DNA from 4 places in the Peribacillus sp. NPDC096540 genome. Region 3 is predicted to be linked to each of the others. Evidence: riboswitches for the same ligand, from Rfam matches in the RefSeq annotation. Region 3 holds a riboswitch; each other region holds the start of a gene.

Region 1 (5,751 bases), on a different contig from region 3:
GATTATGACGCTAGCTCAGCTTCCAGGATACTTTTCGGCTGCGTGGTTGATTGAGAAGATGGGACGTAAATTCGTTTTGATCACATACTTAATTGGAACGGCTGTTAGTGCATTTTTCTTTGGTTCAGCAGAAGGGTTAGCACTCTTAATCATATCCGGGATGTTCCTTTCATTCTTCAATTTAGGTGCATGGGGTGCGCTCTATGCGTATACACCAGAACAGTATCCAACGGTAGTTCGAGGTACAGGTACTGGTTTAGCTGCTGGAATTGGTCGGATTGGCGGGGTCTTGGGACCATTGCTTGTCGGTTATTTAGTTGCTGCGGGTACACCAATTTCAACAATCTTTACTATATTTACAATTGCTATTTTAGTGGGGGCAGTTGCCGTAGCTTTTGGAAAAGAAACAAAGAATACTGTTTTGACATAACACAAAAGAGGGGGACTAAATTTAGTCCTCCTCTTTTATATTACTTGAAGTTTTTTATTTTGTTTAAAAGGAATTCAGCGGCACTCTGTGGACTATTCGCATTCATGATTGCGGAAACTACCGCTGTACCAGTTACTCCACTTTCTGAAAGAGATGAGATATTTTCGGCGGTAATACCTCCGATAGCTACAGCAGGAATCGATATACTGCGGCAAATTTTCTCAAGTTCTCCATTTGCCATTAATGTTGCATCTTGCTTTGTTTTCGTAGGGAAAATAGAACCAACACCGATATAGTCAGCTCCATTTTGTTCGGCTTCGATAGCTTCTTCTAGAGTTGAAACTGATACACCGATAATCATATTGTCAGGTACTAGTTGTTTGATGACAGGAAGTGGAAGGTCATCCTGTCCGATATGAACTCCGTCTGCTCCAACAGCAAGTGCTATATCTACCCGGTCATTAATGATCAACGGAATAGATAGTTCGTTTAGTAACTGTTTTAATGCAGAAGCTTTTTTGTAAAAGGAGAGGGAGGAATTGTTTTTCTCTCTAAGTTGAACGATCGAGACTCCTCCAGAAACCGCCTCTGCTATGATTTTGGTCAAATCTTCTATTGCTATGGACTCTTCTGTAACTAAATATAGGCTTAAATCAATTTGAGACTTCTTCATACAATTTCACCTCATTTATCCAAATTTCCTTATCCATTCTTGATATCGCATCGATTAATCGCACACGAAACGTTCCAGTGCCTTCATCTTTTTGAAGTTTTGCAGCAGCAAGTTCCCCGGAAATGCTCATCGTTGAGATCCCGGCAACTGCCGCAGCATAGAAATTGTCTGTGACTCCGGAAAAAGTTCCGATAAGAGCAGTAGCCATGCAGCCAGTACCTGTAACATTCGTTAATAGAGGGTTCCCATTATCGATAACGGACGTATGTTTACCATCGCTAACAGCGTCTTTTGCTCCACTGACTACGACGACACAATTCAATTTATTAGCCGCACATGCTGCCAACTCAGCATTGCTAATCGCAAGTTCACCTGAATCCACTCCACGTGTAACGATATCCCCACCCAATAACCGATGGATTTCACTCGCATTTCCGCGGATGATTTGGAAGGTAACTTTCTTCAGGAGCTCTGCCACTTGTTCTGTACGATAGGAAGTGGCACCAACTCCCACTGGGTCCAAAATAACTGGGATATTCAGGGAATTCGCCGTCTTACCGGCAATCTCCATTGCTTCCAATGCTTTTTCATCAATCGTACCGAAGTTTAGGACCAGAGCATCAGCTAATTTGACCATATCCTCGACTTCTCTTGGACTAGATGTCATTACAGGTGAACCACCGATGGCAAGAGTGGCATTGGCACAGTCATTGACCGTAACAAAGTTAGTGATTTGGTGAACGAGCGGTTTACTTTCTCTTACCTGAAAGAATAAGTCTGATACGGAAACATTCATATTAAATCACTCCTTTCTTCTTTTGAAAATGAATAAAAATGATGGACGGGTCCGTGCCCCTTACCGAGTGAAAAGCTATTTCGTATGGCTTCAGAAATATATGTCTTGGCTTGTTCAATGGACTGTCCTAAAGGAAGTCCGTTTGCCAGATTGGATGTAATGGCGGATGACAGAGTACAGCCTGTCCCATGGGTGTTTTTTGTATGAATGCGTTCTCCTTTAATCCAGAAAAAGTCGGTTCCGTCATAAAAAAGATCATTTGGATTCCCTGCTGAATGGCCTCCTTTAAGTAAAACCGCTTTTGCGCCAAGTGCTTTAATTGATATACAAGCCTCGTAAAAATCTTGCTTCGTTCGAATCGACAAGCTAGTAAGGACTTCGGCTTCGGGTACATTCGGAGTTACAAGTGTTGCAAGCGGAAGCAATTCTGTTTTTAAGGCAGAGATAGCTCTTTCATCGAGCAAATGATGGCCGCTTTTGGAAATCATCACAGGATCAAGGATAACGATGGCGGGTAAGAAGGTTTTAAGAGACGCAGCGACTGTTTCAACTATATCTTTTGATCCAAGCATACCTATTTTTACTGCATCGACGTGTATATCTTCAAAGATAGCTGCAATTTGATCCGTGATAATAGCTGTATCGATAGCCTGTACTGAACGGACCTCCATTGTATTTTGTGCCGTTACAGCTGTTATGACAGACATACCAAAAACCCCATGTGCAGAAAATGTTTTTAAATCGGCTTGTATTCCCGCACCGCCCCCAGAGTCAGAGCCTGCGATGGTTAGAGCTGTTTTCATAAAAAAACCCCTTTATATAATGATTTTTCAAAAGTGTTTTTAATAATATGAATGCTAGAGTAGCACCCACAAACGAACTAAGTAGAAAAGCCGGTAAAAAACCGAAAAGAGCTGCTTTTTCCCCTAAAAATAGTACAGCGAGTGGGTAACAGGCAAGAGATCCTAGAATACCGGTCCCAAAAACTTCTCCTAAGCAAGCGAATTCCATGCTTTTCGTTCTGCGATAGAGAACGGCAGCCAAAAGGGCTCCAATCATGCTGCCAGGAAAGGCAAATATAGAACCGGTACCTACCATGTTTCTAATGATGGAAATTAAAAAAGCCTGTGTTACCGCATATGCTGGCCCCAATAAAACGGCTGTCATGACATTTGCCAGATGCTGAATAGGAAAGATTTTTGCAAATCCGGCCGGGATGAAAATAAATGAACTGGTTAGAGTCGTAATAGCCGCGATCATTGCAGTCAGCGTCATTTTCTTGATTGGATTCATCATCATGCCAACACCCTACAGTGGCCAATCATGCTCATTTTGAACCATATCCCAGAATAAATATTCATAACGGGAAGTCACCAAAAAATGCTTCTCTAATCTAAGAAGTTCTTTTTCAGGCATTCCTTCAGATAACTCTTCTAGCAATGCAATCAGCCACTTGTGAGCTTCACCAAATTCAGGAGATGAATATGATCTAATCCAATCAGCATAGCGATTGTTTTCCAATGCTTCACCATTTTGTTCTTTTAATAGCAAACCGATCTCATAATAATCCCAAGCGCATGGAAGGAGGCAGGCGATTAGGTCGGCCAAAGTCCCATGCTGAGCTGCATTTAGCATGTAACCCGTATAGGCTAGGGTGGTCGGAGTAGGTTCTGTATTTTCCAATTCCATTGAGCTGATTCCGAATTCCAAAGCATAATTCCGATGGATATCCATTTCTACTTGAAGGGTTTCATTCAAAATACTTGCAAACTTAGCCATTATTTCGAGATTATGAGCTTTGATGACTCCTAAAGCAAAGAGTTTGGAATAATCCATAAGGTAGATATAGTCCTGCTTTAGGTAATAGGCAAATTTCTTTTCTGAAAGCGTCCCATCTCCAATAGCCTGAACAAAGGGATGTGTATGGTTCCTTTTCCAGATTCCTTTTGCACGTTCATGAAGTCTATCACTGAAGGTTTCTAATTTGGTATTCTCCATGGTTCATCCTCCTTGAAATTTAAAATTTACTAAAATTGTAAAGTGTGCATACACTATCTGATCAATAAAAAAACCGCTCTCTGAAGGAAAGCGGCTGTTACCGAGGAAGAAGCAAATTCCTTCTTACAGCCTGCTTCCCTCCGCTGGTACGACCAGATCAGGTGCAAAGGGTTTAATTCTCAGCAAAAGAGCTCCCCTAGCAGTCTAAGTATTCATTTTTTCATCTAAAAAAAAACCGCTCCTGAAAAACGGAACGGGTAGATGGATAAAGTCATGTGTTTAAAGACGATATCGTCCACTTTCCTCCGCCGGTATGATCCAGTTCAGGTTCAAAGGGTCCGGAACAAATTCCATCTCAGTCTAAAAAAAGACTCCCCTAGTGGTGTTAATGTATGTAATTACTGACATCATATCAGAAAGCCAGGAAATTGCAACCCGAATTTGAATGGGGCACCTATCAAAAGAAGGGGGAACCGGGTAATTGACTTTTGAAGAATATTGGGATAAAATCATTTCTACATCTTTTATATATTGAATTCTTATCCAGAGAGGTGGAGGGACTTGGCCCAAAGAAACCTCGGCAGCAGACCCATTTTGGGAACTGTGCCACATCCAACAAGCATACGCTTGGAAGATAAGAAGAGCCGAACGGACTACTGTAAGCCTCTTCTTGAATTAGAAGTGGCTTTTATTTTTGTGAAATAACGTTTAGTGACATAATAGAAAAGGTAAATATAAATTGGTGGAAATGAAATCTATTACTGCAATTTAGCTCATATTAAATTGAGCTCATGAAGACAAGGGAAGGAGCCATTTACATGGCAGAATTATTTAAGAGAATTGAACAAAGGAAGGCATTGTTGATTGAAGAGTTATTGGCGAATGGAGTTTATAAAACCTCTGATGAAAGACATCTATATGATGTTCCATTAAAAGTGCTTGAAGATGAATATAAGATTGTAATTAATAGACCTAATATCGAGTCTCCTTCAGAGTGGATGACATAGTAAGAGTTCTTAGAATACTTTACTATCTTAAAATATTAATTAATCTGATCAATATTATTAAAGCATTCGCAGGGTATATGAGTGAATGCTTTTTTATTTTTGTCTAGAATCAATATGTCACAAAAAAGACACAAACAGGAAGTGAAATAGGCTTTTTGTCACATTTACCTTGTGTAATAACATATTTTAATTCCCATATATGGTTGATTTTAACTACTAATTTCATTATCATAAAAGGTGTAAGAAAATTGAATAAATAGGAAGTGACTATAGATGCCCCCACAGATAACCGTAGAAAGAATAGAAGAAAAGAGACGGGAAATGATTAAATTGGCAGCAGATTATGGTTTTACAAGCCTTCTAACTGTTCAAGCAAGTCAAGAATTGGATTCGCTGTTAAATGCTATAACAAATAAAAGAAAATCAGAATATTTTTCGTTTAAGAAAGTTCATAGTGATTATTAAATTTCGTCATTGACTTTAAAATAGATTCCTTCATTTAAACTAAAAAAGGCTACTGCTGAATGAAGGCAATAGCTTTTAAGTAATGAAATTCAAATATTAATTATTAATACGCTTACCAAGGATGACTAAATCCCGTTCAATACCATCAAGCTCGGCAACTTGAGGTAAATGCGCCCATTCTTCAAAACCAAATTTAGAAAAAAGTCTTAGGCTCGGTGTATTGTGAGCAAATATAAAACCAAGTAGTGTCTTAACACCTAATTTTGGACTCACTTCAATTGCCTTTTGAATCGAAATTTGTCCGATTCCTTTTCCCCGGAAATAATCATCAATATATATGGAGATCTCGGCAGTAGAATCATAGGCTGGCCTACCATAGAAA
Region 2 (5,751 bases), on a different contig from region 3:
TCAAAGATATAATCTCCATGTTCGTTACATTCTTTTTTAATCCGAAATTCACCATTTTGAGAAATAACGGTTTCTCCGTTAAACGGTACTGGCTTTAAAGGTAAATTCCCTCCAAATCCCGTATCGACTAAATAAGTTTGACCTTCATGATTTAATAGAATGGCGACATGGGTTCTACCTATGGTCATCCACCCTTGATTGTAAATTACACCGCGAACTAAGAAAACGTCAAAGTCATTTTCCACTAGGAAAAAATAAAGCGCCGTATTCAATTCATAACATAGTCCCCCTTCGTTTCTCACGAGAACTTTGTTCATGATATTTTCTTTGTTGATGTCACTAAGCTTAGATGCCATGATGGATAAGTTTTCAAAGGGAATTGTTTTCGCTGTCTTTTCAAGAATTTCATCTAATTTTTCAAAAGTCACTTTTTCATGTTCCAGCAGCCCTATTCTTTTTCGGAATAATGCGTTCAGTTCATTCATTACGATTTTTCCCCCTTTAAGTTGGACACTGCAAAAAAGGTATCTTAACTCTTTACATATTTCATTATACTTTGTCCATATTTTGGTCTTCAACTAATCTGCAGGTGCCTTGCGGTCTAGAGGTGCTCTATACAAATGAGCTATATGTGACGATGCAACAGAATATCCTTATGTATATGTATTGGTGCATCTACACGTGATCTTACCAGGCTATCTTTTCACTGTCTCCATGATTTATATTGATCCGACTCCGCATCAATTCAGTTTTATTTATATGTCATTGTGTCCGTGATTTCTTTGGCCGGCTCTGGGATTCTTTCCAAGCATATCTATACTCATATTCACTAATTTTTTTCTTTCAATGGTTCAGATCCACCTGCACTAGAGAAACGTTAGCCCTGTAGCAGTATCGTTTCATCCATTTCCCCACAATAACTCCATTGTTTTTTGTTTAATCATTTCTTGTTTAGCTCATACTAATTTTTGATGAAAGATTATTAGGGATGGAGTGGAATCGAATATGGAATTTCAAGCTAGAAATACTACAGAAAATGCCCTTCACGATTATAAAGCTGGAATTGGTGTTTTTACAGATAAAATGCCTGAGCTCGCTGAGAAATTCAATTCATTTACGGAAGAATGCTTTAAAGAAGGTCTATTATCTAAGAAAGAGAAACAGCTTATCGCTTTAGGCATAAGCTTATATTCTCAAGATGAATACTGTATTATCTACCATACTAAAGGATGCCTTGATCAAGGATGTTCAGAACAAGAAATCCTGGAAGCAATTGGAGTGACGGCAGCATTTGGTGGAGGAGCAACTATGAGCCAGGCTGTAACTCTTATCCAAAATTGTGTTCAGGAACTAAATCAGATGAAACAATAATAAGGAAACAACACTGGTTAAATATTATTGAAGGGATAGGACTTGCGGTGCTTAGTCCTATCCCTTCTTAATTAAGTTGCTATAGTTATCTAAATGGTCGAATTAGATTTACTAGTTTTTTTAGATTTTGTTTGTTTTCTAATTAATGTTTTACGTTGTTATTTCCTTGTGCAGGTGCAGGTGCAAACGAATTTAATATTTGTTGCATATCCTGCTGTGCAAGCTGTGGTACTTGGTAGTAATGGTGTTTGTTTTGATAAATTGAAATCTCATATGCCATTTCAATGCAGTTTGGAACAGAATCTGCAAATACACGACGCACAACTGGATTAGTAATTTCAAGTGCGGACATCGCTTTCAAAGAAGCAGCAGACTTTACCTCCCCGAGCATACAGCTCGAAATGTACTCATCCGTAATATCTGATGCCGATTGTAAAGGTTTCTTTGGTTGGGTTGGCGTTAAACCATAAATAAAATCGTTACCTTGATTCATTTTATAACTTTGTGTTCGTTTTGATGGATCCTGTCCCGTTTGAAAGCATTCTAATGAAATGTTATATTCCTCTTGGATAAATTGATATTGACGATCAAGTATGTCCATTAATTCTTGATCCTGCACATACTGGCGTAACACCATATATGTGTTTAATGTAGTTATCGTGCCTGATAATACTTCGTGAACATCAAATACTTCATGACCACCGTGATTCATTTGTGGGGGGATAGCACCTGTTTGCATATTCTGGTGAGTTTGACCTTGTTGATTTTGCATATAAATTTCCTCCTCGTTTGAATGATGTGGACAAGCTTAGTATGTTAAAACAAAACAAGATTATTCGTGCAAAACCCTTCCATGAAAACCCATAGACCCATGTTCCTTTATAATAATTGTATTGGTTTTTATGACTAATATTGATCCGAAGAAATGAAGGACATATAGGATAAAGGAAAATACCTGGGGTAACTTATACTTATAAAAGAGAAAGGAATGCGGAGAGTATCTATGGGAATTTCGGAATTTCCCCAAGTCTGATTCGGCGATTACAAAAAATAAGGAAAAAGGAAAAAAGATGGTTAGTCCCTCTTCCCCTTCATACTTATAAAACTGAATAATCCTAATGAACATTAAAGTAAGCTCTTATCTATTTTTCTTCTTGAATTCTCAGAATCCAAAGTCATTCAAACAAGAAATCTCTACCATTGCAGACTCTCAATTAAGTGGCATTTTGTGCATTCTTGTATATAATCATTTTTTACAAATTCATGATTACAATTTTCCCGAAAAATACTCAGCTCTTTTTTTAGCAGATTCAGCTGATTTTCCAACTGTTTCATTTCAACTTTAATCTGGATTACTCGATTCATCGAATTCTCCCTTTCGTCCAAATTATTGATAGATTTTTCCGTCTGTGTTTCTAAATTCATTCGCTTTTTCTTTCAAGCCTTCATCAATTACAGACTCAAAACCAAGCCCTTTTTCTTTCGCTAAATCACGAATATCTTGTGAGATTCTCATGCTGCAGAATTTAGGACCGCACATTGAACAAAAGTGAGCTGTTTTGGCACCCTCAGCCGGTAGAGTTTCGTCGTGATATTCAACGGCTCTTTCAGGATCCAGAGATAGATTAAACTGATCTCTCCAACGAAATTCGAATCTAGCTTTTGAAAGGGCATCATCTCGTTTTTGAGCATTAGGATGGCCTTTTGCTAAGTCAGCAGCATGTGCTGCAATTTTATACGTAATAACCCCTACTCGAACATCCTCTTTATTTGGAAGTCCAAGGTGCTCTTTCGGTGTTACATAACATAGCATTGCAGTTCCAAACCAGCCAATCATGGCAGCCCCAATCGCAGAAGTAATATGATCGTAGCCAGGAGCTATATCAGTTGTCAGGGGTCCCAGTGTATAGAACGGTGCTTCTTGACAAACTTCCATTTGCTTATCCATATTTTCTTTAATCAAATGCATTGGAACGTGACCGGGTCCCTCAACCATAACTTGTACATCATGTTTCCAAGCAATCTTTGTTAGTTCACCCAGTGTTTCCAATTCCGCAAATTGTGCCTCATCGTTTGCATCAGCAATAGATCCAGGACGAAGTCCATCCCCTAATGAGAAAGATACATCATATGTTTTCATGATTTCACAGATTTCTTCAAAATGAGTATAGAGGAAGCTTTCTTCATGGTGAGCCAGACACCATTGAGCCATGATAGAACCCCCACGGGAAACTATTCCTGTCATCCGCTTTGCTGTTAATGGGATATAACGCAGAAGAACGCCTGCATGTATGGTAAAGTAGTCAACACCTTGTTCAGCCTGCTCAATTAAAGTATCCCGAAAAACTTCCCAGGTTAAATTTTCAGCAACTCCATCTACTTTTTCAAGTGCTTGATAAATCGGTACCGTTCCAACTGGTACAGGAGAATTTCTAATAATCCATTCACGGGTTGTGTGTATATTCTTCCCTGTAGAAAGATCCATGATGTTATCGGCTCCCCAGCGTGTGGCCCAAGTCATTTTTTCTACTTCGTTTTCGATGGATGAGCTAACAGCAGAATTACCAATATTCGCATTTATTTTCACATGAAAATTACGGCCGATTATCATTGGTTCACTTTCAGGGTGGTTAATATTAGCCGGTATAATGGCCCGACCGCTAGCTACTTCATCTCGTACAAACTCAGCTGAAACACTTTCTCTAATTGATATAAACTCCATTTCTGGGGTAATGATACCTTTACGAGCATAATGAAGTTGGGTTATGTTCCTCTCTGTTTTTGCACGCAAGGGTTTGCGTTTCAATCCCGGAAAAACTTCTGCTTTGGAATGAGAATCAACTTTTTTATAACCATTATCTTCGGGTTTTATTTCACGACCCACATACTCTTCAACGTCCTCCCGGTCAAGAACCCAGTTGCGTCTAATAGGGTCAAGACCTTTACGAATATCAATAGAATACTCAGAATCTGTATAGAAACCGCTAGTATCATAAACGCGTAGAGGTAAATTTTCCTCTTCACCAAATGCTCCTGTTGTTGGACTCAGTTGAATTTCACGCATTGGAACTTTTATATCCGGTCTAGACCCCTCTACATAAACTTTTTTACTTCCTGCAAAATTGGACATAATTGAAACGTTCATGTCATTTACTGAATTACTCATGATTTCATTTCTCCTTTTTAAGTTAGTTTAAAAAGGACAAAATCCAATCCATTTTCGCACGAAAAAGCCAGGTCTCATATTTAAGACCTGGCTAAAGTTAGTATGACTACAGATATGACCAAATTAAATGTCATTGAATAGTAGATTCTAACTTCCCCACGCTGGTATGAACCAGATCAGGTCCTGAGGGTTAAGAAGCTTTAACGCGCTTCTCTCTCAGCCCAACTTTTATTGGACACCCCTAGTCTGAATAGTATTAATTATTACAAGGTAACTATATACCATCCATTTTAACTTGTAAATAATTTCAAAGACCTATTATTTTCATGCCATGTTTTGAATTAAATAAAATCCCCTCCAAGTTAAGTTTTTTGAACTTACTACCTGAAGGGGATATATCCGTTATTTTTTCAGACTCTCAAGGATAGGAAAAAGCTCCTCTAAATGCGTGATTTCATAATTAGGGATGACTTCATTCCGTTCCTTATCATGACGGTTTATCCAAACCGATTTAATGCCCGTACGTGATGCACCAAGGATATCCGTCATTAAATTATCGCCGACCATTAATACTTCATCCTTATCAAGCTCCATGATTTCTAATGCATGCTCAAAAATAGAAGCATCCGGTTTCCCACGTCCAAACGCGCCGGAAATAACGATTTGATCGAAATAAGGAACTAATTCAGGCGTGATTTCAAGCTTAGTATTTTGAAGCTCAGGCGAACCATTCGTCAGTAATAACAATTTGTATTTCCCTTTTAACTCATCTAACACACGGAATGATTCTTCATAAATAAATGGTTTTTTCCGTCTCTCAGCAGGGAAACGTTCTGCTAGCTCAAGACCAAATGCCGGGTCATCAATTCCTAATGCCTTCAAGCCTCTTGTCCAGGCCTCTTTCCGATAAGCCGGTACAATCTCGGCCATCTTACGGAATTCATTATGATCATCTCGAAAATCCCCCCAAAGTCCTTCAAAAGGGTTAATACCGATCATTTGCGTAAATTCATATGTATCATAAGAAGAATAAAGCTCACGTGCTTCTTTCCGTACCGCTTCCTCAAACTCATCCACATTCAAACCATATTTCTCCTTAGCCACTTCGCAAGTCGCTATAAAAGCCTCTTTCACACTCTTCTGATCCCAAAGTAACGTATCATCTAAATCAAAAAAAACTGCCTTTACCAAAATGCTCCCCCTCTTTTCCTACC
Region 3 (5,751 bases):
TTGTACCAATTTACTGGAAGTTCCTTCAGGGAGTTGGTGCAATAGAGATTTTAGCTCAGCGGGTGTTATGGTCTTTCGTCTTCATGCTTGTTTTATTGATGTTTATGAAAAAATGGCATGCATTTCTGGATTATGTCAAAAACATAATGAGAAACCCAAAATTATTCGCCGCATTGCTTACGGCATCACTGCTTGTTACAGCTAATTGGGGAGTGTTCATTTGGGCTGTTAATTCAGGCCGAATTCTCGACACGAGCCTCGGCTATTATATCAATCCGCTAGTCAGTGTTTTATTGGGAGTAATAGTCTTAAAGGAAAAATTGAGCGGGGCACAGATTGTGTCGTTCCTGCTCGCCGGAATCGGTGTATTGATACTTGGTATTCATTTCGGTACGATCCCATGGGTCTCTCTAGCCTTAGCCATGACATTTGGGTTATATGGTCTAGCAAAAAAAATGATCAAGGCCGAATCAGCAATCGGGCTGACACTCGAAACGATGATGATAACCCCTCTTGCTCTGGGTTACTTGATATATTTGATGTACCAAACCGAATCACAATTTTTAACCTCAGGGAGCACAAGCTTGCTGTTAATTGGCGGTGGTGTTGTCACAGCCCTACCACTATTATATTTTGCAAAAGGGGCAGAAAAGATACCGTTATCGATGCTTGGCATTTTTCAGTATATTGCTCCAACCTTAACCTTGTTAATCGGGGTATTCGTCTATCATGAAAGTTTTACAAAAGCACATCTTTTAGCCTTTTTATTCATTTGGTCTGCCTTAGTGGTTTATACGCTTTCCATTACAAAATGGGGTAAGGCAGGGGCCCGTAGGTTTAAAGAAAAAAGAAATTTTGGTGCATAAATAGAAAAAAACGCTTGGGGAAATCCATCTCCCAAGCGTTTTTTTTATAGTGATACTCATCAGTGAAGGTCGAGTTTCAAAAGCTATTAAATGGAGATTCAAAATCTATATCTTCAATATGAAAATTCTATTTTTCTTTAAAGAGAAACTGTTAATGCTACGAAAGATAAGTTATCGAGCCTATTTCAGAAACAATCATATTCGATAGGCACTCAGATACGGGGTTATTACGGAGGGTATTTTGCTTGAATTGTTTATAGTGGGAACTATTTATTCGTATAATATGCTGTGTTAGGAACGCTGATATGCTGGCATTCCCTTTTCTATTGCTATTTAATTCATTGATGATTCCTTGTTGATCTGTAATCCCAATCCCATGGCCATAAAAGAGGTTTTCTTCAAGGAATATCGCATTTTCCCCTTGCCATTCTGGAGTGGCAGGGTCGTAATCTGGGTTTTTGAAGTAAACACAGTCGCCTGGTACATAATCTGTCCCTTCATGTATTCTAATAATCAGATTCTGCGGATAGTGCCAGTCATAAAGAGTAAGGCCTGAAAAAAGACGGTCAAAATTCTTAGGACCAGCCGAATCTAAAATAGCTTTTAAAAAAACAATGACTATCGCTGTCGCGCATTCGAAAGCGTAAAGACTTCCGTTTATGAAAATATCTTCAAGTGCTACATGAGGGGGTACCCTTTGCTTAAGTTCGAAGGCCCCATCTTTTGTAAGTCGCCAATATTGTTCATTGCATACAGAATCCTCGAGTGATGTAAATTCAGGATTACTCTTATCTAACGAAACGGCAGCTTGAATGACTTGCAGCCTCATCTCTAGATCAAATTTAAGATCTTCCATTGTCTTATATACAAAAATATTAGGATATCTCCACATTAAATGGAGAATTTCTAATGCTTTTTCAGATAATATACCTGGTTGGATTTGACTGACATCTAACCATTTTTGATTAATTTTTATCATAATCATATCCACCTCTTGGTCACAAAATTAAATGATTAATACAAGTAGGTCAAGAACTAGCTACAGTGTAATAATTATTATATGAGTTGTTGAACAATACTGATCAAATTAATTCCTATTACTGAGGATGATCAGAATGGCCAATCGTTAGAAGAAGCAAATTAGTATTCCCTTTTCTGTATGAATTGATATAATGAGAGAGAAAAGTTCATATGTGCAAGAAATGTAGGGGGGCCGGTATTGCTGGCTGAGATTGTGTCCTTTAGATGCTGACTCTTTGAACCTGATCTGGATGATGCCAGCGGAGGGAACATATTATGACTGACTTTCTGTTTTGTATGTTAACGTCCGAATTCATCCTCGGGCGTTTTTTTGTTTTTTTTATCTGTTATTTGGATGTGGCCTGGCGCCCAATATAGTTTCGGCATATGGATCTTATATAAAGTGTAGGAGGAAAAAATAGTGAAAATAGTGAATAAATTTTTACCACTGTTAACTTTGTTCTTCCTTTTAGCTGGATGTGGCACTACTGAAAAGGAAGAATCAGCTAAAAATGAAGACAATAAAGAATTAAAAAAGGTTTCGGTTGTACTCGATTGGACACCTAATACAAACCATACAGGATTGTATGTAGCGAAGGAAAAAGGGTATTTTAAAGAACAAGGCCTGGATGTAGAAATTATCATGCCAGGTGAAGCGGGAGCTGATAAGCTTGTGGCTTCAGGGAAATCAGAATTTGGCGTGAGCTACCAGGAGGGCATTACACAGGCCCGCGTGCAAGGTGTGCCGATTGTTTCGCTAGCTGCTGTCATCCAGCATAATACCTCTGGATTCGCTTCTCCTGTGGCTAAAAATATTAAAACACCTAAGGATTTTGAAGGGAAAACGTATGGTGGCTGGGGGTCTCCAGTTGAAAAGGCCATCATCGAATCTCTCATGAAAAAAGAAAATGCGGATGTAAATAAAGTGGAAATAGTAAATACAGGCGACTCGGATTTTTTCACTTCAGTGAAAAGAGATATTGATTTCGCTTGGATTTATTATGGGTGGACAGGCGTTGAGGCTGAATTGCGAAATGAAAAGGTGAATATGGTTTACTTAACCGATTACTCAGATAAGCTCGATTACTATACACCTGTTTTGACCACAAATGAAAAGATGATTAAAGAGGATCCCGATACGGTTAAAGCATTCGTTGAGGCAGCTTCGAAAGGGTACCAGTTCGCTATTAAGAATCCGGATGATGCAGCAGACATTTTAATCAAGGCTGCACCAGATCTAGATACAAAGCTAGTAAAGAAAAGCCAGAAGTGGCTTGCATCTAAGTATCAGGATGATGCTCCGCGATGGGGTGAACAAAAGCTTGAAATTTGGAAGAATTATAGTGAGTGGATGACTGAAAATAATCTTCTTGAAGGTGATTTCGATCCGGAGAAAGCATTTACCAATGAATTTTTACCAAAATAGGAGGAACTACAATGGCAAACTCATTAATTAGTATACAAATTATTCCTAAAGGGGAAAATGTCATCCCTTTAGTCGATGAAGCGATTAAAATCATAGATGAATCAGGTGTCAAGTACGAGGTGCACCCTCTTGAAACAACAATGGAAGGTGAGCTTTCGGAGCTTCTGGCGGTTATAGAAAAAATGAATGTGAGAATGATTGAAATAGGTTCGCCGAACGTCATATCCCAAGTGAAAATATTGTATCAGCCTAGCGGGATCACGATGGATACGTTAACGGAGAAATATCGGCCATGAGCGGAAGAAAGATTTGGAAGAAGGGGGCTCCCTTCTTTCTTTTATTATTGTTGCTAATAGTATGGGAGTTAGCAACAGGCTTATTAAAGGTTGAAAAATGGCTACTCCCTGCTCCATCTGCCATTTTTATCGAAGGAATAGAGTCGTTTCACAGCCTTTTTGGACACCTTATATCAACTACTAACCTTGCATTATCGGGTTTTTTTATTGGAAGCTGTATTGGCTTAGTAATTGCGGCTCTCTTACACCTTTTTCCTGGTGTGAAAGATGCTGTTTATCCGCTTCTCATACTATCACAAAATATTCCTATCATCGTTTTGGCACCGCTTCTAGTGATTTGGTTTGGCTTTGGTATGCTGCCTAAGTTGATAGTGATTTCTCTCGTATGTTTTTTTCCGCTTGCTGTTGCTTCATTGGACGGTTTTCGCCAGACTCCATATGAACTTAAGCATTATTTCAAGATGATGGGAGCGGGGAAAATGCAACTTTTTTGGAAGCTGGAACTTCCTCACTCGATTCCGTTCATTTTCTCTGGCCTGAAAATTTCGGCCACATACAGTGTAATGGGCGCGGTTATTTCGGAATGGCTTGGGGCTAAATCGGGGATAGGTGTTTACATGACGCTCGCATCCTCTTCATTTAGGACAGATCGGGTGTTTGTTGCCATTTTTATCATTATGGGACTGAGCCTTCTCTTTTTTGGAATCATTACCTTACTTGAAAAATACTTTGTTTCATGGAAGAGAAAGGAGGGTGAAAAGGATGAAGCTGCAAATTAAAGATGTCTCTATTTCTTTCGATGGTAAACAGAATATTTTAGAGAATATAAATTTCCATGTGGATGATGGAGAGTTTGTAACAATCCTTGGGCCATCTGGTAGCGGTAAAAGTACATTGTTCCACTTAATCGGGGGCATTTTGAAGCCGCATCAAGGCATCATTTCACTGGACAGTAAAAAAATAAATGGCTTAAAGGGTCATATCAGTTATATGCCTCAGCAGCCATCCCTTTTACCTTGGAGAACGGTATTAGAAAATGTTTTGCTTGGAAGCGAGCTTGCGGGTGTTAAAGACAAAGAGATGGCAAAGGCTCTATTGATGAAAGCCGGATTAGAAGAGTACGAGAAAGCATATCCGCACGAATTATCTGGCGGCATGAAGCAAAGAGCTGCGTTTATTCGAAGTATATTAAGCCCACAGGAATTGATGTGCCTTGACGAACCTTTTTCTGCCTTGGATGAACTGACAAGATTGCAAATGCAAAAATGGCTGATGTCTGTTTGGGAAGAAAATCGGAGGTCGGTGCTTTTTGTTACGCATAGCATTGATGAAGCGGTATTTCTTTCCGATAGAATATATGTGTTATCAGCAAAACCAGCAACTGTCATCAAAGAAATTGTAGTTCCATTTCCAAGGCCAAGAAGTGAGGAACAGCTTCTTAGTGATGAATTTTTCAAATTGAAGAGAGAATTATATGCCGCACTAAAGCCAACTTTTACTACTTAATTCAGGAGGGGATATAAAATGAAAATCATCGACAGCCATATCCATTTGGATAAGTATGATGAAAGTAAGCAGATGCAGATTCTCTCTGATATGGAAAAGGAACATGTGGAATCCTTGCTAACTGTTTCCATGAATTTGACCTCTTCCATAAAAAATTATCAGCTTTCCATCAAAGATTCACGTATTAAGCCTGCCTTTGGTTTTCATCCTGAGCAGTCCCTCCCGAGTGAAGAAGAAGTGACTGATTTATTGAATTGGATGCGGGAACATAGGGACAATATGTTTGCAGTAGGTGAGGTAGGGCTGCCATATTACTTAAGGCAAGAAAATCCCAGTATTGATACGTCAAAGTACATAGAGATACTTGAGAGATTCCTTGCTTTTGCGAAAGAGTTTGAAAAACCAGTCGTTCTTCATGCGGTTTATGATGATGCGCCTATTGTTTGTGACCTATTAGAGAAAAATCAAATTACAAAGGTCCATTTTCATTGGTTTAAAGGTGATATCAAGACAGTAGAAAGAATGGTAAAAAACGGGTACCACATTTCCATCACACCTGATGTTTGTTACGAAGAAGAAATACAGGAGTTAGTTTCGATTTATCCGCTTAAGCTGATGATGATTGAAACAGATGGCC
Region 4 (5,751 bases), on a different contig from region 3:
AGAAGAAGTAGATAAAAAAATGAAACAAAAAGGAATTGACAGGAGTAAAATTCGTTTTATCGGATGACCGGAAAAACACAAAAATAAGAGTAAAACACCCATGGTAACGTTAATCATATAATTTAGGTCTTTAATAAATAACGCCACCATACATAACACAATTAATACAAAAAGCTTAAGGCTTGGATTAATCTTATGGAGCCATGTTTCTGCACTCGAAACATTCACTTACATGACACCCCTTCTATAGTGATAAAACTTCGGTCTCTAAAAACGCTGGTTGCTTCATAATCTTTTCATCACTAATTACTTTCCCATCCTTAACCGTCCAGATCCTGGTTGCAAAGTTTTTTGATATATGCTCATCATGGGTTACCATGATCACTGTAATACCCCGCTTTCGATATTCCTCGAACCATTCCAGTAAGGCAAAGGTATTTTTCGAATCTTGACCAAAAGTAGGCTCATCCAAAAGAATGATCTTTTTTTCTTTCACGATTGAAGCCGCTACACTTAATCGCCGCTTTTGACCCATTGATAATTGAAACGGATGTTTATCGCGATGGGCCTTTAGTTGGAACACTTCAAGCAGTGCCTGGACTCTCTCTTCTATTTCTAGAGGAGGCTTTTTGTCAATTCTTAATGAATAAGCGATTTCTTCATATACAGAATTAGCAACGAATTGAAACTCAGGATTTTGAAAGACAAACGTCATATAATCCGTTAGATTTTTCACCTTTTTAATCGGGGTTCCCATCAATTCATAATAACCATTCGTTTTAATGAACTGCATCAGTGTATGCAAAAGCGTACTCTTGCCCGCTCCATTTTCTCCCCTAATGACAATCCATTCCCCTGAGTGGATCTTCAGCTCCTCAACCAGAATTTTTTCTTCCTTTTTACGGAAACCTCTTAAACCTCGCACATGCATAATGGGACCGCCATTATTAAATTCCGTTTGTTCACGAATGGGTTTATTGTCATGAATATACTCATCCCAAACTCCTGGGAACCAGATTCCATGTTCTTTCATTTCGTTTTTGTATAATGAAAGAATGTTGTCTTTTGGACCATCAGCAATGATTTGACCGTTATCGTTAAAAAGGACAATTCGTTCGATAAATTCTAAAACATGGTCTATTTTATGTTCCACGATAATAACGGTCTTGTCTTTGCCAATTTCCTTTAACACATCCCAAATATCTTTTGTTCCAACCGGATCAAGCATAGCGGTTGGTTCATCTAAAAATATCACTTCTGGTTCAAGTGCCAATACTGACGCAATCGCTAAGCGCTGTTTCATCCCGCCTGATAATGTATCAATACTTGTATGGATATCATTTAAGTGTAATCCTACCTGCCGGATATGATTGTGAATCCGCTCGTTCATTTGCTGCTTAGGAACGGAAAGGTTTTCAAGGACGAAGGCAATTTCTTCATCCACAAATGGCATACAAAATTGACTATCAGGGTCTTGAAAAACATATCCCCATGAAGAAGGGCTCTCCAGTTCTTCCGCTTTCATCGGGACTTCAATGGAATGCGGGATTAGCCCACTTAATACTTGCAAAAGTGTGGATTTTCCACATCCGGATGGTCCCAACAATAGAACTTTTTCACCTTTACCAAACGAGACGGATAAGTCCTTGAATATCAAGGACTCATCACCGGGGAATTTCAATCTTAACTTATCAACATGAACGATTCGTTCCATGGTCATCAACCTCTACTTTTGGTCCAGTGCAGCATAATCTTTACTTGATACTGGACGAACAAGATTAGTTACTCCTGTTGCTTCAAGTACTTTTACTAGATAGTAAGCAAACACACCTGCAAAGAAAATGGACCCTATGAATCTAGCAATCATAAATAACAGTAAATTCCAAAGAGAGAGGGCACCAATTTCTCCGTACGCAAAATCCATGAGGACCGATCCCAGACAGGAAGCTATCGCCGCTAATACAGCTACTGACATATTAAACTTTTTATACCTGAACGCCATAAACACCAGTTCCGCAAATAATCCTTGTACAACTCCATACAAGAGTACCGTTAACCCCCACGGTGAACCTAAAAAGAATTCACCGGACGCTGCCGCGATTTCTGCCAACAGAGCCACACCCGGTTTCCTCATAACTAAAAAGGCAACGGGCCCTGCTATAAACCACATTCCATATATTAATTGATCTAGATGTAACCCTAATGGTTTAACGGAATAATATATCGAACCCCAAAGGATATAGACTATTCCAAATGCGACGGCAATCACAATCGTGACTAAAATATCCGTTAATTTCAACCCTTTTCTCATTGTTTCAATCTCCTTTATACCTCTAGTTCTTCCTTATGCACTGGCCAAGTTTCTAAGCGATAAGCCATTTCCCAAAAAGAGTATTCATATTGACTGCTAAGGATAAAATGCTCTTTCATTCTTTCTTTATCTTCTTCCGTTACTTTTTCAGCGATCTCATCAAGTCTCGCGATTTGTTCTTCTACCAACGTACGGAACCATTCTCCTCCGTATGCTGCAATCCACTCTTGATAAATTGGCTCATCAGGTATACACCCTTGCAGTTTTTCACCTATTTCATAGTACAACCAGTAACACGGTAAGATGGCCGCAATCACATCCCCTAAATGTCCAGAATACGCGGCACGATACATATGGGATGTATAGGCATACGCAGTAGGAGCAGGCTTAAAGTTTTTCCTTTCTTCTTCTGTAATACCTAATCTCTCAGAAAAATTTTCATGAAGCTTTAACTCAGCTTCATATGTTCCTTGTGCGTGGCTTGCAAGTCGACTAGTTGTATGTAAATCTGTTGCTTTGACTGCACCTAAAGCTTGAACTCTAGCAAAATGAGATAAATAATATGCATCTTGCATGACATAATAACGAAAACACTCTACTGGCAATGTGCCATCTCCAATTCCTCTAACAAACGGGTGATTGAAGCTTGCTTCCCAAATATGATCTACTTCTTTACGAATGACCTCTGAAAATTTCATTTTCTATACCTCCAAATTTTTTGTATTTTATTAAGCAATTAAACGGGATAAATAATGATTGGTAACCTATAATCACCTCTTTTGGGCAAATAAAAAACCACTTCCTTTACCGACGTAAAGAAAGTGGTTGTACTTGAAAAATACATAAACGTATTGTTTCATGACCCCACTTCCCTACGCTGGTGTAAACCAGATCAGGTTCTAAGGGTCTTAAAGTTATACTTTAATCTCAGCTTCTGCGGTAAAATTGACTTTCACCTATAAAGCACCCCTAGTGGTACAAATTGTATATTTAGTTCATTTGCCTTTATATTAACACGATAAATCTAATTGTCAAACTTATTAGATAAAGTTTTTAACCAAGGATGTTGATTATCTTTTGGATTAATAGCCTTTCAATCTTGTATGCCCATCTAATAATGATTTATTATCTCGTCCGTTTAATACCATTAAACCAATCAGTGATTGTTAAACCCATAACATCGCTCCTTAATTTTCTGAATATACAATTTTATTTATATTATACTAACTATAAATAACTTTCTAAGCAAATGCTTTGACCAAAGGGAGCTCATTTCGTAGTTTACTCGTGAGTTTTGCTGTTTTACTCGTGAATTCTTTCATTTTCTTATATATTTATGGTAAAACATAGCCTATATGTCAGGGAACAGTCATACAGACTGTTCCCTGACATATAGGCTATCTACTAACTATTATACGTTATTAACAAAGTACAATATTAAAATTTATACATTTGATGTTGCTTTTAATTTTATATCTTCTATCTGTATTTTGTCATAGCTACCATACTTTTCTCTTACAACCAACAATGCCAGTGCCGCCATTACGCTTGGAACTGTAAAGGCCATAAATGCATTTTGAGGTGAATACTTTGCAGCCAGCAATAAACCTATTAAAGTAGGAGCAACAATAGCACCGATTCTTCCAAAAGCTAAAGCCCAACCTATCCCGGTTGTTCTTATCTCCCGCGGATAATACTCTGAAATATACGTATTTGCCAAATTCATTGTACCAACTGTACAGGCACCCCCAAAAGCAATAAGGATATACAGAGCAACTACATTAGAGGTTAATCCTAAAATTACAAAGCAGATTGTACCTAAAGCGCAGAGAGAAACTAATACTCTCCTATGACCAATTTTTCCAACAAAGTATCCTCCTATTATTGAACCACCAATTTGTCCTATCCCTGATATAAGGTTAAAAGATAAGCTTGACGTAAGACCATATCCTGACTGCTGCATGATTTTTGGTAACCATGTATTCAGTCCGTATACCATGAGTAAACAATTAAAGGCAGCTACCCAAAACGCAAACGTACTAAGAGTACGCTTTTCTTTAAAGAGTTTCTTAACTGGAAAACCTTTTGCTCTTTCTTGAGCTTTGGCAAATTCATAATCGTCTGTTTCTTTATAGTTACCCTGAGGATTAATGCGATTCAAAATTCCAGCAAGCTTTTCCCCTTGATGTCGAATAATATAATAGGAAAGGGATTCAGGAAATTGCTTCATGAAAAAAGGTAATGCCAGTAGTGGAAGGGCTCCGATCCAATACAAAACCCTCCAACTCATTTGCTCCATCACATACATTCCAATTAAAGAAGCGAGAATGCTTCCAATAGAATAGCCACAGTACATAGTTGTTACAATAAGTACCTTGTTCTTTTTGGGTGAATATTCTGCCATTAAAGAGATTACGTTTGGCATTAATCCTCCCATTCCCAAAGCTGCTATAAAACGCACAATTGAGAAAAAAGTAGGGTTTGGAGCAAAACTTGATATTAAGGTAAAAACACTGAATATACATATACAAATAGCTAGCACCTTTTTTCTGCCTATTTTATCGGCTAGGGGTGCAAAGATGAGGGCTCCCACCATCATTCCGAACAAAGAATAACTTGCTATTGCTCCAGCTTCAATTGGCGTTAAGTTCCATTCTTCCATCATCAAAGGTAAACCTACTCCGTACATAGCTATATCAAATCCATCGAAGGTAATTGCGAACAAACACCACAAAAAGACTATTAAGTGAAAACGGCCAAATTTACTTTTACCGACTACTTCTGAAGCATTAACTTTACGCAATTAAATCCCTCCATACAATTCGATATTAAAGTTTTGATTGGCTTAATTAAAATATCTTCTTAACGCACATTTAATCTACCAAAGCGTAAAATCACTTATTTGAATGTAGAAATCATCATACTATCTTTCCCTCGCATTAGTAACTCTTCAAATCATAACTTCTTCGTACAAATTCTCGTCCTTACAAATTGCATTTATAACGCTTCCTATGCTTTATATTAAGATGTAACATGTAATGAAAGTTTTCCTAAATCACCGTAATCTGCTACTATTTCATCGTCTGCCTGTACGGAAACCGCATCTGTTATCCCACCTACTAAAACAATCATTCCTGATTGGATAGAAAGTCCTTCCCGATCAATCATCTTAACAAGTTCCACAATCGAATGAATCGGATGATCCAGTACGGCTTCTCCCCGACCCTTCTTTCGTATTTCACCATTTTGATAGAGCTTAACCTCAGTTTGAGCCCAGTCCGTATGATAGGGTGAATAGGCCTGGTTGCTAAGCAGAATCTTGGCTGAGGATGCATTATCCGCTACCACATCGGTCAGTGTAAAAGAAAAGTTTTTATATCGGCTGTCGATAACTTCCAAAGCAAGAAACACACATTCAACAGCCCGCCAGACATCTTTAG

What was found. A riboswitch is a leader RNA that binds a small molecule or an ion and turns the genes downstream of it on or off. The one in region 3 is predicted to bind thiamine pyrophosphate.
Region 1: another riboswitch for thiamine pyrophosphate. It lies ahead of tenA (thiaminase II); the one in region 3 lies ahead of ACQKMR_RS07855 (ABC transporter substrate-binding protein).
Region 2: another riboswitch for thiamine pyrophosphate. It lies ahead of thiC (phosphomethylpyrimidine synthase ThiC); the one in region 3 lies ahead of ACQKMR_RS07855 (ABC transporter substrate-binding protein).
Region 4: another riboswitch for thiamine pyrophosphate. It lies ahead of tenA (thiaminase II); the one in region 3 lies ahead of ACQKMR_RS07855 (ABC transporter substrate-binding protein).

The regions. Positions count from the first base shown of each region.
Region 1 is NZ_JBNNTG010000002.1:199,509-205,259, forward strand. Features, by position in the region: gene ACQKMR_RS03025 (MFS transporter) at 1-430, shown strand, start outside; gene thiE (thiamine phosphate synthase) at 471-1,103, opposite strand; gene thiM (hydroxyethylthiazole kinase) at 1,084-1,899, opposite strand; gene thiD (bifunctional hydroxymethylpyrimidine kinase/phosphomethylpyrimidine kinase) at 1,896-2,702, opposite strand; gene thiW (energy coupling factor transporter S component ThiW) at 2,671-3,192, opposite strand; gene tenA (thiaminase II) at 3,208-3,897, opposite strand; TPP riboswitch at 4,016-4,105, opposite strand; TPP riboswitch at 4,181-4,285, opposite strand; SAM riboswitch class I at 4,434-4,538, shown strand; gene ACQKMR_RS03055 (Fur-regulated basic protein FbpA) at 4,716-4,904, shown strand; gene ACQKMR_RS03060 (Spo0E family sporulation regulatory protein-aspartic acid phosphatase) at 5,178-5,369, shown strand; gene ACQKMR_RS03065 (N-acetyltransferase family protein) at 5,466-5,751, opposite strand, start outside.
Region 2 is NZ_JBNNTG010000049.1:2,657-8,407, forward strand. Features, by position in the region: gene ACQKMR_RS25520 (arylamine N-acetyltransferase family protein) at 1-485, opposite strand, end outside; gene ACQKMR_RS25525 (hypothetical protein) at 682-777, shown strand; gene ACQKMR_RS25530 (carboxymuconolactone decarboxylase family protein) at 1,006-1,371, shown strand; gene ACQKMR_RS25535 (spore coat protein) at 1,514-2,143, opposite strand; gene thiC (phosphomethylpyrimidine synthase ThiC) at 2,759-4,540, opposite strand; TPP riboswitch at 4,674-4,790, opposite strand; gene ACQKMR_RS25545 (HAD family hydrolase) at 4,940-5,728, opposite strand.
Region 3 is NZ_JBNNTG010000005.1:223,456-229,206, forward strand. Features, by position in the region: gene rarD (EamA family transporter RarD) at 1-866, shown strand, start outside; gene ACQKMR_RS07850 (protein-glutamine gamma-glutamyltransferase) at 1,024-1,845, opposite strand; TPP riboswitch at 2,063-2,172, shown strand; gene ACQKMR_RS07855 (ABC transporter substrate-binding protein) at 2,317-3,312, shown strand; gene ACQKMR_RS07860 (thiamine-binding protein) at 3,324-3,608, shown strand; gene ACQKMR_RS07865 (ABC transporter permease) at 3,605-4,387, shown strand; gene ACQKMR_RS07870 (ABC transporter ATP-binding protein) at 4,371-5,114, shown strand; gene ACQKMR_RS07875 (TatD family hydrolase) at 5,133-5,751, shown strand, end outside.
Region 4 is NZ_JBNNTG010000036.1:13,236-18,986, forward strand. Features, by position in the region: gene ACQKMR_RS23320 (energy-coupling factor transporter transmembrane component T family protein) at 1-228, opposite strand, end outside; gene ACQKMR_RS23325 (ABC transporter ATP-binding protein) at 245-1,714, opposite strand; gene ACQKMR_RS23330 (ECF transporter S component) at 1,727-2,311, opposite strand; gene tenA (thiaminase II) at 2,326-3,009, opposite strand; TPP riboswitch at 3,164-3,292, opposite strand; gene ACQKMR_RS23340 (MFS transporter) at 3,756-5,114, opposite strand; gene ACQKMR_RS23345 (2-keto-4-pentenoate hydratase) at 5,333-5,751, opposite strand, start outside.